2 regions of the Ornithinibacillus jepli genome follow, and region 2 is predicted to be linked to the other one. Evidence: riboswitches for the same ligand, from Rfam matches in the RefSeq annotation. Region 2 holds a riboswitch; the other holds the start of a gene.

Region 1 (5,784 bases), on a different contig from region 2:
CAGTATAGTGTACTTCAATATGGTTTTATCAATCAAAAGAATAATCCTCCATTTATAATCGCGATACAGAAAAAATAATCAAGGAGTGGTTTTAAATTGATTCATCATTATAAAAACATATCACCTTCTATTCATCCAACTGTTTTTGTAGCCAAGGATGCTGTTATTGTTGGGGATGTAACTATTGAAGAAGAATCTAGTATATGGTTTAAAACTGTAATACGTGGAGATGTTGCTCCAACAAGAATTGGTAAACGTGTTAGTATTCAAGATTTATCCATGCTTCATCAAAGTCCCAATAATCCTCTAATTATTGAAGATGATGTTACAGTTGGGCACCAAGTAACACTTCATTCTTCTATCATAAGAAAAAATGCTTTAATCGGTATGGGGTCTATTATATTAGATGGGGCTGAAATTGGCGAAAGCGCTTTTGTTGGTGCGGGGAGTTTAGTTCCACCTGGTAAAAAGATTCCACCACATACATTAGTTATGGGAAGACCAGCAAAAGTAGTACGAGAACTAAATGGAGCTGATTATAAAGAAATGGAACGTGTTCGTACCTCTTATGTTGAAAAGGGACATTTTTATAAAAAACATACTAATTTAGGGCTGGAATATTAAAACTAGAAAAAAGCTTAGAACTTGTAGTTATCAGTTCTAAGCTTTTTATACTTTATTTTGTTAGTTCTAATAACGCTTCTACTTTATCTGTTTTTTCCCACGGAAATTCTACATCAGTTCTTCCAAAATGCCCATAAGCAGCTGTTTGCTTGTAAATTGGATTTTGCAAGTCAAGCATACGAATAATGCCAGCAGGTCGTAGGTCAAAAATGTCTCGAACAGCATTTACTAGCTCTTCTTCACTGACTTCACCAGTACCGAATGTATTGATTGCAATGGAAACCGGTTCCGCTACTCCGATTGCATAGGCAAGTTGGACTTCACATGAATCAGCCAGTTTTGCTGCTACTATGTTTTTTGCTACGTAACGAGCAGCATATGCAGCTGAACGGTCAACTTTAGTTGGATCCTTACCACTAAACGCTCCTCCACCGTGGCGAGCATATCCACCATACGTATCTACAATAATTTTTCTTCCTGTTAATCCAGCATCCCCTTGTGGTCCACCAATCACAAAGCGTCCTGTCGGGTTAATAAAGTATTTTGTCTTCTCATCTAATAATTCAACTGGAACAACTGGCTTAATCACATGTTCCATTATGTCTTTTTCAATTTGTTCTAATGTGGCACTTTGTGAATGCTGGGTAGAGATAACAATTGTGTCTACACGAACTGGTTGATCTTCTTCATCATATTCAATGGTTACTTGTGTTTTTCCATCCGGACGAAGATAAGCAACAGTTCCATCTTTACGTACATCACTTAACCGTTTGGAAAGCTTATGAGCTAAGGAAATTGGTAATGGCATTAATTCTTTCGTTTCATTACATGCAAAACCAAACATTAATCCTTGGTCGCCAGCTCCGATTGCATCAATTTCGCTTTCTGTCATTTTGCCAAGCCGAGCTTCTAATGCCTTATTTACACCACTTGCAATATCCGGTGATTGCTCATCAATTGCAGTTAAAACCGCACAAGTATCAGCATCAAACCCATACTTTGCACGAGTATAACCAATATCTTTAATTGTTTGTCTAACAACTTGCGGAATATCCACATAAGTAGTTGTCGTAATTTCGCCAGCAACTAAGACTAACCCAGTTGTTACTGTAGTTTCACATGCAACTCTAGCTAATGGGTCCTTTTTTAATATTTCATCTAAAATAGCGTCCGAAATTTGGTCACATATTTTATCTGGGTGACCTTCTGTTACAGACTCAGAAGTAAATAATCGACGATTCTTAGCCATTAGGCTAAATCCTCCCTCTATATCTTTGGTACGGAACTCAAATATCTATCAGATAGTATATCCTTAATCAATAAAAAAAGCCTTTCCTTATTACATGAGGAAAGGGGTTACTAGCCTTTCGCTCTTATTGTTCAAGGAAATTTCCTTGCCTCAGGTTAGCACCTTTTCACCGTAGTGATGGTTGCCGGGCTTCACTGGGTCTGTCCCTCCACCGACTCTGAATAAGAGAGTATCCGCTCTATTGTAGATTAACTGAATCAATTGTCCTATGTCAACAGTATAATCCACTGTCACGAAACTTTAATAAAATAATACAATAAAAAATAAACAAATAGTATGGACTATTTAATTGAATGTGTTATACTAATAATTAATTTCAAGAAACAAATGTATTGAATCTCTTAAATAAAGGTAGGTAATTTTAATGAATACAGTAATGAAAACCTCATTATTGGAAGAACTTCTAACGCAGCAAAGTATAAAGAAAAATTTATCTGTTGCTCGATTAGTTGAAAAAGTACTTTCACGAAATGAAGGTATATTATCGAATACAGGTGCTGTACTCGCTACTACTGGAAAATATACTGGCCGTTCTCCAGAAGATAAGTTCATTGTAAAGGATTCCGTATCTGAAAGTAAAGTAGATTGGGGTAATGTAAACCAGCCAATCGAAGAAGAAATATTTGAAAAATTATACACAAAAGTAATTAATCATTTAAAACAAAAAGATGAGGTTTTTGTATTCGACGGTTACGCTGGAGCGGATAAAAACTATCAATTACCAATACAAGTTATTAATGAATTTGCATGGCATAATTTATTTGCGAAGCAATTATTTATTCGACCAACAAAAGAACAGCTAGCTTCTCATGATCCGTCCTTTACGGTAATCTCTGCGCCAACTTTCAAAGCAGATCCAAAAGTAGATGGGACAAATTCAGAAGCATTTATACTTATTTCCTTTAAACATAAAGTTATTTTAATCGGTGGTACAGAATATGCAGGAGAAATTAAAAAGTCTATTTTCTCTATCATGAACTTCTTATTACCAGAACAAAATATTCTGTCCATGCACTGCTCAGCAAACGTTGGTAATGAAGGTGATGTTGCGTTATTTTTCGGATTATCCGGAACAGGTAAAACAACGTTATCGGCAGATCCATATCGTAAACTTATTGGCGATGATGAGCATGCATGGAGTTCAAGCGGCGTGTTTAATATTGAAGGTGGTTGTTACGCTAAATGTATCAACCTATCCGAAGAAAAAGAACCACAAATATATAATGCAATCAAATTTGGTTCTGTATTAGAAAATGTCGTATTAGATGATGAATCAGGTAAACCGGATTATGATAATACATCCTTAACTGAAAACACCAGAGCTGCGTATCCATTAGAACATATTGATAACATTGTCAATCCAAGCATCGCAGGACATCCAAACACCATTATTTTCTTAACTGCAGATGCATCTGGTACGTTACCACCTATTAGCAAGCTATCTAAAGAACAGGCAATGTATCACTTCTTAAGTGGTTATACTAGTAAGCTAGCTGGTACTGAACGCGGAGTTACGGAACCTCAAGCAACATTCTCTGCTTGTTTCGGTGCACCTTTCCTTCCGTTATCACCAGCAACATATGCCACGATGTTAGGGGAAAAGATAGATTTATATAATACAAATGTATTTCTCATTAACACAGGATGGACTGGTGGATCTTATGGAGTTGGCAGCCGAATTAAACTTTCCTACACGAGAGCAATGGTTCATGCCGCATTAGAAGGGGAACTAAATAGTGTAGAAACGATTAAAGATGAAATATTCGGCTTAGATATCCCTGCTCATGTTGCAGGTGTACCCGACGAAGTACTCGTTCCTAAAAATACATGGGAAGATAAAGTAGCATATGAGGCTGCTGCTAAAGACCTTGCTAAAAAATTCCATGATAATTTCAAGAAATTCACACATGTTAGTCCTGAAATTGCTGCTGCTGGGCCATTCTTTAAATAATATTATCTTGTCCTCATCCCAAGAGGGTTTATATACTAAATTATAACTTATAATTTAAGGCTGGAATCTACTTTTCTAGCTGTCCTAGTTTAAACCGACCTAACCTATAGGTCGGTTTTTTCTTTGTAAAAAAGGATTATTTTCTAGGCATTCACACAATTTTTGCACAGAGCATATTATGTGGTTGTAAATAACTTGTTTTTACCTGAGAACTCCCATCTCTAAATCTTTAGTCAAAACAGAGAGAATGCTCTCAATTTTTGCATAAAAATTCTCGTTGTTGAAAGGGTCGAATGGAATGAGAAAAATAAAGTATCTTGCGGTTGTATCATTGATTGTACTGTTATTCCTTTCTGCATGTAGTTCTAGTAATGAAGATACAACCATTCAGTTAGGAGAAGTAACTCGTTCTCTTTTCTATGCTCCACAATATGTCGCTATAGAAAAAGGATTCTTTGAAGAGGAAGGATTAAATGTAGAATTGCAAACAACTTGGGGTGGAGATAAAACAATGACCGCCTTATTATCAGATGGAATTGATGTCGCATTAGTTGGGTCAGAAACATCCATTTATGTTTATGCACAAGATTCCAATGACTATGCTGTCAACTTCGCTCAATTAACCCAAACCGATGGAACCTTTCTAGTAGCGAAGGAAGAACATCCAAATTTTAATTGGAAAGACTTAAAAGACTCTAATTTCCTCGGACAACGTAAAGGCGGTATGCCACAGATGGTTGGGGAGTTTGTTTTAAAACAACATGGAATTGATCCACATAATGACTTAACCTTACATCAAAATATTGACTTTGCAAATATCCCAGGTGCTTTCCTTTCTGGAGATTATGAATACGTTCAATTATTTGAACCTACCGCTAGTGTTTTTGAAAAAGAAGGAAATGGCCATGTAATAGCTTCTTTTGGTGAAGAATCTGGTCATGTACCATATACTGTATTCATGGCAAAACAAAGCTATATTGAAGAGAATAAAGAAAATATCGAAAAATTCACAAGAGCAATTTATAAAGCTCAAAGCTGGGTGCAAGAAACTGATTCTGCTGAAATTGCTAAAACGATTCAAGGGTATTTTGAAGATGTAGATTTAGACATTTTAATTTCTTCTATTGAACGTTATAAGAGTCAAGGTTCCTTTGCAACCGATCCGGTCCTTGATGAAGAAGAGTGGAATAATTTAACCGACATCATGGAGGAAGCAGGGGAATTACCTGATGGCGAGATTTCTTACGAAGAACTAGTAAATACAGAGATTGCAGAGGAAGTAATCAATCAGTAAGGAGGGAAAACATGCCCTTTCTAACCTTAGAAAATGTAACCCATCACTATTTTACTAAAGACGGTTATACAAAAGCCTTGGACGATATCTCCTTCTCGGTTAAAGAAGGGGAGTTTGTCTCGTTGCTAGGGCCAAGTGGTTGTGGTAAATCAACTATTTTATCTATTGTATCAGGGATAATGGATCAAACTTTAGGGAAAGTTCATTTAGACAATAAGCCAATTGATGAATCTGAATTAGCGATAGGCTACATGTTACAGCAAGATTATTTATTCCCTTGGAAAACTATTTTAGATAATGTATTAATCGGTCCAAAAATACAAGAAAATATTCATGTCGATTTAAAAGAAAAAGCAGTTGAACTGTTAAACGAAGTCGGCTTAAAAAATGTAGAAAATCAATACCCTTCTTCCCTATCTGGCGGGATGAGACAACGTGTTGCACTTGTTAGAACATTAATCACTGATCCAAAAATTCTACTGTTAGATGAACCATTTTCCGCTCTAGACTTTCAAACGAAGCTGAAATTAGAAGACCTAGTTTATAAACTATTACATGCTTACCACAAAACTGCCATTCTAGTAACACACGATATAGGGGAAGCAA
Region 2 (5,784 bases):
CGCATTAATAAGTTCATTTAGATTTTTCTTAGTTGTTCTTATGATGAATTCAGAGCTTTCTTGGGTTGTCTGATGTTCGGTTGTGGGAACTTTCGTTTGTTCAACTGGCCAAAAAATTAATACAGCAATAATTAGCAGTACAGAAACATTCAAAAGGACTAGGACAATAAAAGCCCATTTCCACTTATTTTTTTTCATATTACCTTGTTCCATCCTGCTTCACCTTCAAATCTAATCTACAACTAAGTAGTTTAATATTCTCTTTGCCATTAGCTGATAACCATACGAATTCGGATGAAAATGATCATCAGCAAACAAATTTACTTCTTCCGTACTCATAAACAAATCCTTTGTTGGAATAAAGGTAGCCCCATTTTCCTCGGCAATTTGTTTACTTGTATTATTCCAATCATCGACAATCATATCTAGCTCTTTTATATAATTGAAGTATTGCTCGAAAGGGTTGTAAAAGCCGACCAAATATACACTTGCTTCAGGATTTAGTTCATTTAGCTTCTTAAAAATCTGCTGTAATCGTTGTTCATAATTTCCTCGCTCCTTAGAGAAGGCTTCGTATGTTATATTTGTAAAGTTTTCCTTCAATACTTGCATAATATCATTAGCGCCAATGGTGATAATGACAATGTCAGCGGTGGTTATCGATTCTGCAATTTCTGGGTCATTCAACCGTTTCAGTAATTGATCCGATCGATTTCCGCGTTTTCCGTAGTTTTCAAAGGTTACCACCTGTTTATCCGCATTTAAATGCTTATCTAGTATCCCCACATAGCCACCTTGCTCTGAATTATCTCCAACTCCTTGTGTTAAAGAATCGCCTATAGCTACGATGTGCCTCTCTTCACTGGTGAATAAGCTCACCGTACTTTGTATCGCCTCTTTAAACTCTTTGCTTAATTCTTTGAAAGGGCTGAAGGATTCCTCTTCTGTATTCGTTTCCGTATCCTTATCAGATACTTCCTGACTTTCTTCTTGTGTTGTTTTGGATTCTTTTACAGGCGAAGTAGATAACTCTTTATTAGCGTATAGTCCGACACTGGCTATTAAAACTATTGTTAAAATAAGTGTAGTAATCGTGATGATTTTCTTTTTCTTCATAAAGGAACACACCTATGCTGTTCGATTTTGTATACAATTCGCTTTTACTTTAATGTATGAAAGCATAAAATACAAATCTACTGATTTTATTATATATACCCATTTTTTGTTCGTTTTAAAAGCGTGATGGTGAAATTGTCATATAAAAGAAAAAAACGTCAAAACTGACGTCTCAATCATATTGCCCTTTTCGTTAAAAAAGATGCTATTTTGTTACCCCATTTTTCGTACTCCGTTAAAAATCCATCATGACCAAACCTCGTATCAATATGATGATACGTACAGTGAGGGATTAGTGATGCAAAAACGGAAATCGAAGTAGGTTCATATATTAAATCTTCTTCATAACTTATCGCTAAAACTGGAGAGCGGTATAATGTAGTAGCATTTTCCCATCCACCGCGATCCCTTCCGATATCATGTGTATTCATCGCATCAAGTAAATACAAGTAACTATTCGCATCAAACCGTTTAACCAATTTCTCACCTTGATATTGCAAGTAAGAAGTAACTTCATAACCTTTATCGGTAATCTCTCTACGAAAGCGTTCCTCAAAAAGTTTCGGACTTCGGTATGTTACCATCCCAATCATTCTAGCGATTTCAAGACCTTTCAAATGGTTAGAAGAGTCGTAATGTCCAGACTGCCATAATGGATCCGATTTGATAGAGCGTTCGGCAATATAATTATAGGCAATCCCATAATCAGAAAGATAAGGAGTTGCTGCTAGAAGAATGAGTCGCTCTACCATATTAGGATATAGTAGTCCCCATTCCATTGCCTGCATGCCACCTAACGAACCACCAATGACTGCATATAAAGAATCAATACCTAATTGTTTTAAGGCAATTTGTTGGGCTCTAACTATGTCACGTACGGTAATCTTTGGGAAATCGGATCGGTAAGGTTTATTTGTAATCGGATTGATGGATAATGGCCCGGTAGAACCATCACAGCCACCGAGCACATTAAAGGTGATTACTTGAAACTTCGTAGTATCAATTGATAAATGGTTGCCGATTAATCCACTCCACCATCCAGGTGCTTCATGTGTTCCTACTGCTATATGATTCCCCGTTAAGGCATGGCAGACTAGAATAACCGGTGCTTGTTTAGTACCTACTTGTTCATATGTTAGCGTTACAGCAGGTAATTCTTCTCTTGAATCGAGTAAAAGTGTTCCGATATCAATATTTGCTACTTTGGAGGTTGTATTCACTAATATTGCTCCTCAAACGTTATTTACCCGGCTGGTATAGGATTGTTTTCAATTCCTCGTGAAGAATAAATTGCATCTAATAGGAACCGATTTGAAATGATTGTAATCCCCGCTGCTTTTGCGTTTTGTAATACGATGTCATGTGTATCTGTTTTTTCAACCCAAAGGATTTTTATTTGTTTATTTATTAACTCCTCAATTACTGTTGGAGGTAGGGCATTGTCATGAACATAGAGGATATCAGCTTGATCGGTTTCTGCTAAATCGGTCACCGTATAGCCATATTGAGTTAATCGTTCAATCGTTTGTTTAAATTCAGCAGGTTGACTATTACTTAGAGTGGCAATCACCTTTTTTCGAATTGAACCATTAGCTCTTTCAAATGGAGATGAAGTTAGCCATTCCAAGACAGTTGATTCAGTGTCTAATACGTTTGCTGAAATCTTTGTTGCCTTGGCAATTGCCTGATCCAAATCAAGGATTATATCTTCCGCAGATTCAATCCCGATCGACAATCGAATTAGTTCTTCGGATACACCGCTTTTCTTCAAATCTTCTACGTTTAATTGCTGATGAGTAGTGGAAGCGGGATGAATGATTAATGATTTTGCATCACCTACATTTGCTACATGGGAAAATAGATTAACAGAATCGATTACCGTTCTTCCCGCTTCTCTACCACCTTTAATACCAAAGGTTATAATGGAACCGAAGCTACCTTTCAAATACTTTTGGGCCAATTCATAGGACGGGTGATTAGCAAGACCTGGGTAGTTTACCCATTCAACAGCTGGGTGTTCGTTTAAATAATTGGCAACAAGCTTCGCGTTTTCAACGTGACGTTCAATTCGTAAATGTAACGTTTCTAAACCTTGGAGTAACAAAAAGGCATTTTGCGGGCTTAAACTTGCCCCAATATCACGTAATAACTGCACCCGGAGCTTAGTAGCATAAGCAGCTAACCCAATATCTGCATAGCGAAGGCCATTATAGCTTTCATCCGGCTCAGTGAATTCTGGGAAGCGAGGATGATTCCAATTGAACCGTCCACCGTCTACAACGATTCCACCAATCGTAGTGCCATGACCACCAATCCATTTAGTAGCGGAATGTACTACTATGTCTGCCCCCCAAGTAAGTGGCTTAGAAAGAATAGGGGTACCGAAAGTATTATCTATAATAAGAGGGACATGGTATTTATGACATACTTTTGCGACCTGTTCCACATCAAATACATTCAAGCTAGGATTCGTAATTATTTCACCAAAAACCGCTTTTGTTTTATCCGTAATGGCCTGTTCTATTTCATCAAGCTTCGTGCCATCTACGAATTTAACGGTAATACCATATTTCGGTAAGGTTTTTGCAAACAGATTATATGTACCACCATATAAATTACTATCTGCAACAATCTCATCTCCAGTACCTGCAATATTCAGAATTGCTAGTGTAATCGCCGCCATACCAGAGGATGTCGCTACTGCTGCTACACCATCTTCCAGTAATGCTACCCGCTGTTCAAAAGCATCAACTGTAGGATTCATGATTCGCGTATAAATATTTCCTGGTTCCTTTAAACCGAACAGGTTTTGTGCGTGCTCGGTATCGCGGAATACATAAGAAGTAGTTTGATAAATAGGTACTGCTCTTGAACCGGTTGTCGGGTCAGGAAATTGCCCTCCGTGAAGTAATGTTGTCTCTAGTTTTTCAACGTGAAAATTTTCCATAAAAAATTCCTCCTTAAGATTAGTTATCTGGAGGTAGAAGAGAAACAAAAAGCCCTCTTCCTAAGAAGAGGGCACGTATTTAAAAGTAACCGTTCCTCCTCTTATCTTCCAGATCAATTGACCTGTAGGATTTAGCACCTTTTAAGGAAAGACTTGCTTTCACCTAAGGTTGCCGGGCTTCATAGGGCCTATTCCCTCCACCACTCTTGATAAGAGATTTAATTTATTGAATATTATATTATCGGTATGGCTATGATATGTCAATAATAAATTTAGCGCTCCGGTAATTTCAGTTTCCGGATTGGGAATCGATAAATCGATCCTAAATAAATAACTAGAGCGACCCAAATAAAGCTAAATGCAATGAGATGCTCCGTAGTAAATGTTTCATGATACATAAATACACCAATGAATAACATTAAAGTTGGAGCAATATATTGCAGGATGCCTACCATTGCAAGTGGAATACGCTTTGCTCCACTAGAAAATAGGAGCAGCGGTATGGCGGTCATGGCACCAGCACCGATTAAAAAGAGATTTTCCGTTGATGTGATATTTTGTACAGAGAAAGAATGTACTGGTATGAATCCTAAATAGATTAGCGCAATCGGTGTTACAATCATCGTTTCAATTGTTAATCCATACATGGCTGGAATATCGACCATCTTTTTAAATAACCCATATAATGCAAAACTAAAAGCTAAAACGAGCGATACCCATGGGAAAACACCATAACTAATCGTTAAATATAAAACCCCAATACCTGCTAAAATAACGGAAACCGTTTGGCTCTTCGTTAGCTTTTCCTTCAGTACAATGATTGCTAGTAAAATACTAACTAATGGATTGATATAATACCCTAAACTCGCTTGGAGTACATGGTCACTGTTAACAGCCCAAATATAAATTAACCAGTTTAAACTGATTACGACAGAAGCTAGTGTAATACTGATTAGCTTTTTCTTATCCTTCATAATACGAATACATTCTTTAATAAACCCACGCCACTTTCGCATCACTAGCACGACAACAATCATAAAAATAAAGGACCATATAATTCGATGTGCCAAAATCTCCCCAGCAGGGACATCATCAATAATCTTCCAATAAATCGGAAGAAGCCCCCAAACGACGTACGCAAAGGCCGCATAAAGAACCCCAATTTTATCTGTTTTCTGCTCCATCTTACCCCTTCTTTTCTAATAATAAATAAAGACAATTGTAGAACTGATTTCACAAAAACGCAATCAAAAGGCTTAAAAAGAAAACGCTTTCATTTTTAGGTGTAATAGAATATGATATTAGTAGAGTTATTTTTAGAAAAGGTCCTTTGGTAAGAATCTCCTTACCGGGTCCGCAGCCCGTATACACTCCGCTTTCCGCGGGCGGCTGGTGAGCCTCCTCAGAGCTATCGCTCCTGCGGGGTCTCACCGATGCCTATCCTCCCGCAGGAGTCTCCGTGTATACGGGCTGCTCAGAGCAAAATACCTTTTCTTTATTTTTAAAAAAATCTATTTTATTACTAAGAGGAGGAGAAAAATGGCACGTTCATATAAGCATATGGAAACATCCGTTATTCATGAAGGGTACGATTCAAAAGATATGTTAGGAAGCCTTACCCCACCATTGTTCCAAACCTCAACCTATACATTTAACACTGCAGAGCAAGGGGAAAGACGCTTTGCCGGTGACGAAGGTGGCTATATTTACTCACGACTCGG

Evidence for each region. Region 2 has a riboswitch for S-adenosylmethionine ahead of AB1K81_RS08550 (O-acetylhomoserine aminocarboxypropyltransferase/cysteine synthase family protein). Riboswitches for the same ligand answer to the same signal wherever they lie in the genome.
Region 1: linked by a shared signal. The riboswitch ahead of metK (methionine adenosyltransferase) and the one ahead of AB1K81_RS08550 (O-acetylhomoserine aminocarboxypropyltransferase/cysteine synthase family protein) in region 2 are both predicted to bind S-adenosylmethionine.

Annotation. Positions count from the first base shown of each region.
Region 1 covers NZ_JBFEGG010000003.1:543,685-549,468, reverse strand. The annotation lists gene mnmM (tRNA 5-(aminomethyl)-2-thiouridylate-methyltransferase MnmM) at 1-78, shown strand, start outside; gene AB1K81_RS14480 (gamma carbonic anhydrase) at 97-624, shown strand; gene metK (methionine adenosyltransferase) at 677-1,873, opposite strand; SAM riboswitch class I at 1,995-2,101, opposite strand; gene pckA (phosphoenolpyruvate carboxykinase (ATP)) at 2,298-3,884, shown strand; gene AB1K81_RS14465 (ABC transporter substrate-binding protein) at 4,183-5,178, shown strand; gene AB1K81_RS14460 (ABC transporter ATP-binding protein) at 5,190-5,784, shown strand, end outside.
Region 2 covers NZ_JBFEGG010000002.1:117,251-123,034, reverse strand. The annotation lists gene AB1K81_RS08565 (YpmS family protein) at 1-213, opposite strand, end outside; gene AB1K81_RS08560 (SGNH/GDSL hydrolase family protein) at 232-1,116, opposite strand; gene metX (homoserine O-acetyltransferase MetX) at 1,293-2,336, opposite strand; gene AB1K81_RS08550 (O-acetylhomoserine aminocarboxypropyltransferase/cysteine synthase family protein) at 2,360-4,063, opposite strand; SAM riboswitch class I at 4,162-4,279, opposite strand; gene rarD (EamA family transporter RarD) at 4,336-5,247, opposite strand; gene megL (methionine gamma-lyase) at 5,603-5,784, shown strand, end outside.